Regions from separate parts of the Streptomyces ferrugineus genome, predicted to be linked through region 2. Evidence: riboswitches for the same ligand, from Rfam matches in the RefSeq annotation. Region 2 holds a riboswitch; the other holds the start of a gene.
The links. A riboswitch is a leader RNA that binds a small molecule or an ion and turns the genes downstream of it on or off. The one in region 2 is predicted to bind cyclic di-AMP.
Positions count from the first base shown of each region.

Region 1: it holds a riboswitch for cyclic di-AMP, as region 2 does, so the genes downstream of both, IM697_RS40115 (C40 family peptidase) here and IM697_RS41135 (transglycosylase SLT domain-containing protein) in region 2, are expected to answer to the same signal.

Region 1 is NZ_CP063373.1:9,042,129-9,044,322, reverse strand. Features, by position in the region: gene IM697_RS40120 (tellurite resistance/C4-dicarboxylate transporter family protein) at 1-15, opposite strand, end outside; gene IM697_RS40115 (C40 family peptidase) at 183-1,367, opposite strand; cyclic di-AMP (ydaO/yuaA leader) riboswitch at 1,376-1,542, opposite strand; gene pcrA (DNA helicase PcrA) at 1,856-2,194, shown strand, end outside.
Region 2 is NZ_CP063373.1:9,268,832-9,271,025, forward strand. Features, by position in the region: partial or broken gene IM697_RS46060 (POT-type proton-dependent oligopeptide transporter) at 1-187, shown strand, start outside; gene IM697_RS45275 (hypothetical protein) at 229-375, shown strand; cyclic di-AMP (ydaO/yuaA leader) riboswitch at 1,053-1,237, shown strand; gene IM697_RS41135 (transglycosylase SLT domain-containing protein) at 1,243-1,959, shown strand; gene IM697_RS41140 (HAD family hydrolase) at 1,992-2,194, opposite strand, start outside.

The DNA.
Region 1 (2,194 bases), 230 kb from region 2:
GGTGCTGGCGGGCATGGGGCCGATGCTATGGGCGTGGTGGGGCTGTGAGGGGTGCCTGCGGCGGCCTGTGGGGCTGAGTGGGGGTGCGTGTAGCGCATACGGGTGCGTTCACCCGCAGCCTGCGCGGCGTAGCGTTTCACGCGCGCGTGCCCGAGAGACGGCCACGCGCGCGTGCGTGAGCGTCAAGCGGGGCGGACCACGCTGTGGATCGACGACTCGCCGTCGTAGTAGATCGACTCCTCGCGGACGTAGGTGCCGGGCTTCGGGGCGTGGATCATCATGCCGTTGCCGATGTAGATGCCCACGTGGGTGACGTCGTCGTAGAAGAAGATCAGGTCGCCGGGTCGGGCATTGGCCAGGGAGACCGTGGTGCCTGCGTTGACCTGGTCGTAGGTGACGCGGGGGATGTCCACGCCGGCGGCCTTCCAGGCGGCCTGGGTGAGGCCGGAGCAGTCGTAGGAGTCGGGGCCGGTGGCGCCCCAGACGTACGGCTTGCCCATCTGGGAGCGGGCGAAGGCCAGGGCCTTCTCGGCCTTGGTGGCGTACGAGGAGTCCGAGGAGGACGAGGAGGACGAGTCCGAGGTGCCGGAGTCGGCCGGGGGCTCGGTGGTCTCCTGCTGCTGGGCGGCGGCCTCCTGGCGCTCGCGCTCGGCCTCGGCCTCCGCCTGCTGTCGGGCCAGCTCGGCGGCCTTGCGCGCCGCCTCCTCCTGCTTGCGCTTCTCGATCGCGGCGAGGCGGGCCTTTTCCTCCGCCGTCAGCTTCGAGAGAAGTTCGCGTGCGTCGGAGAGCTTCTGCTGGACCGTGGTCTTGGCGGTCTGCAGGTCGTTCTGCGACTCCGTGAGCGTCTGGAGGCTCTGGGTGGCCTCCTGGCGCTTCTTCATCGTCGCGGACTGCTGGGTGAAGTACTCGTCGACCGACTCCTGTTGACGGGCCGTCATGCGACCCATCAGCTGGTTCTGGTCGAAGTAGTCCTGCGGGGTGTCCGCCAGGAGGAAGGTCGCCGTGTCGGGCGCGGTGGCTCCGGTGCGGTACTGGGCGGCGGCGGAGCGGCCGAACTCCTCGCGCGCGTCGTTGAGCTTCTGGGTGCGCTGGGCGACGTCGTCGAGGAGGGTGTCGACGCGCTTGCGCTGCTTCGCGGTCTTCTCCTTGGCCGCGTTGTACTTCTCCGTCGCCGACTCCGCCTGGCGGTAGAGGTCGTCGACTTTCTTCTCGACCTCTTCGAGGCTGGGCTTGTCGTCCGTGGAGGGGCTCGCGTCGGCCGTCTGGGACAGCAGGGCCACGGACGTGAGGGCCGCCGTGGCGAGGGCGGGGGTCCGTATGCCGGCTACGCGCGTACTCGCGGGACGCGACTTGCGGTGCGACGCCAAGGGAGGCGACTCCTTCCATGCTCCGCCTACCGAGTTAGCTGTCGGGTTCGGGCGGGTGCTTCGGAAGGGTTGCCCTACGGCCTTTCCCGGGAGGGGAGTTCGGCCGATTCACCCCAAGGTCGTTGGGTCCCCGGCTCCGGTCGCCATGGCGTGCCGGACTCAGCGGAGGCCGTGCGGCCCGGCGTCGTTCGCCGGTGGAGGTCGTACGGCCTGTCCGGCACCGTAGCCAACTCGTGTGGCCCCTGTGAAGGTTGATGTTCGATATGCCCGATACATTTTCGTGACCTTGGGGCGAAGGGCTGTGGAAGGGGGTCGGTCTGGGAGGGTCTGTGACGGCTTGCACGTGTCTCGCAGGTCGTGAGGGTGCCGTTGCGGAGGGTGAGAGGCGGTTCGGGTGAGGCGGTCCGGAAGATCATCGGGCGACGAAACAGGCGATGTTCTCGGGGTGGCCGCGGGCTGTCAGTGGGGCGGCCTAGACTCGGAGAGCGATGAGCAGCCTCTTTGACGACAGCTTCCTGGCGGACCTCCAGGCCCCTCGGGCCCACGAGGAAGAGCCCCCGCCGCCGCCCGAGGACGATCACGCTCCGGAGCCGGTTCCGGACGATCTGTTCGGTGGGAAGTTCGACGTGCCGCCGGACCGGGACGCCTACTACCGCGACGGCGCCCCACGCCCGGCCATCGACGCCGCGGCACTGCTGGACGGGCTGAACGAGAACCAGCGCGCGGCCGTCGTCCACTCCGGCACCCCGCTGCTCATCGTGGCCGGCGCCGGATCCGGCAAGACCCGGGTGCTCACCCATCGCATCGCCCATCTGCTCGCCGAGCGC
Region 2 (2,194 bases):
CTGCATGGCGATCAACATCGGCGTCTTCGCCGGGCGCCGTCATCCGGCCGGACGGAAGCATGCCGCCCCCTTCGCGCCGGCCCCGGACTCCCGCACCCTCGAAGGACCCCCGTCGCGCCGGACGACCCGCCTGATCGTCACGGGCCTCGCCGCCACCGCCGCCGTCGTCGCACTGTGGGCCCACATGGGGCACCGCCGACCTCGGGGCACTCCTCCGACGCCCCCCTCATGCCCGTCTGGTGGATCGTGGGTTCCCACCCGCTGCTCGGCCTCGGCGACGCCCTCCTGGAGGCCTCCGGCATATCGGCCACGCCCGGGCTCGCCGTGATGGCCGCGGCGCCCTGGCCGCGCCGCACGACGCACCAGGTGCACTGACCGGACGGGGATCCCGCTCATGCGCATCCGTACGTCCTTCCCCTACGAGACGACTCACCACGACCTGCGGCGCGTCCCGCCCCGTACGGGACCCGCCTCGTCGAGGCGATCGTCACCCTCTGCTCCACGGACGATCACCATGACAACGACGTGCACTACAGGGGAGGTTCCGTCCTCGTAGTCGACACTCAGGGGCGCGAACACCGGCGGGAGGAGGACGCACACTCGGTGCGCCTGGAGTGCGAAGTGGGTGAGGAGACCTCGGTGTTGACCCTGGCCGCCTTCGAGGAAGCGGAGCAGCCGGCGCCGCTCGGCGTGAACTCCCCCATCACTCATCTACATGGAGGGCGAAGAGGTCGTTTTCCTCCGGACACGGGAAAAACGGACTCCACGGACAGCCGATTAAAGGCGAGTTGGAGGCATTGCCCGATTTGCCATTCTTGTGATCGCCAGTGAATTGGGTCACTCACGCCTGCCCGAGGGGTCAGCCGGACGCACCCCCTTCCACCCTTGCGTCGAACGCGAGTTGAGACTTGGCAACCGCAAAGGATCAAGCGCTCCATTCCCCTCAGACCATGGTCAATCCGCACGTCAGGCAGCCATGGCACTTGTTCCGGGCATATGCTCTCGCATACGTTCCCGCTCGTCGGGCGGACGCCGAATCCTGCCGCCGCCCGAGTCATCCATCGACGCAACTCACACACGCACGGCAGGAGCGGGGGACCCAGGTAAGTCGCCGGACCGGACGCCTTGATGGCGCACCGAACCGGCTAGGGGTGAAGTCGCACCGTCGCACGGCGGCGCGGCCGGGCATCTCCCGCCCGAACCCGACAGCTCACCTCGCAGGCGACGGAGAGGAACAGCGCCATGCCCCGAGGCAAGCACCGCCGCCCCCGCACCAACCCGCTCACCCGCCGCGTCGCCATCGCCGGAACCGGCACCGCCGCCCTCGCCCTCCCGCTCCTGAGCGCGACCGGCGCGGGCGCCGCAGAGCCCACCGCGGCCAAGCCCGGCTCCGTCACGTACACCACGAAGAAGGGCGACACGCTCTACGGCATCGCGGACCGCTACGACGCCCGGGGCGGCTGGAAGCAGCTCTACAAGGACAACCGCAAGGTCATCGGCGACGACCCGCGGCTGATCCACCCGGGCATGGACCTGAAGGTCCGCGCGACGAAGAAGGCGTCCGCACCGAGCAAGGCGTCCGCGCCCGCCAAGCAGTCCGGCGTCGCCAAGGCCACTCAGTCCTCCGTGAAGTCGTACCCGAACAACCTCGACGGCTGGATCCGCAACGCGCTGGACATCATGCAGCAGAACGGAATTCCCGGGTCGTACGAGGGCATTCACCGCAACATCCTCCGCGAGTCCTCCGGCAACCCGCTGGCCATCAACAACTGGGACTCCAACGCCGTGGCGGGCACCCCGTCCAAGGGCCTCCTCCAGGTCATCGACCCCACCTTCGCCAGCTACCACGTGCCGGGAACGGTGTACGACCCCTTCGACCCGGTCGCGAACATCGTGGCCGCGTGCAACTACGCGGCCGCGCGTTACGGCTCGATCGACAACGTGAACGGCCCGTACTAGGCCCTCACCGGACCTATCGCCCCAGGTCGCCCCTATGGGGCGAAATCGACCAATCTGCCCGCGAAGAGCCTCTCGAGGACGACGGCGATGCCGTCGTCCTCGTTCGAGAGGGTGATCTCGTCGGCGATCGCCTTGAGTTCGGGATGCGCGTTGGCCATCGCGACACCGCGGGCCGCCCAGTCGAACATGGGGATGTCGTTGGGCATGTCACCGAAGGCGACGGTGTCGCGCGGAC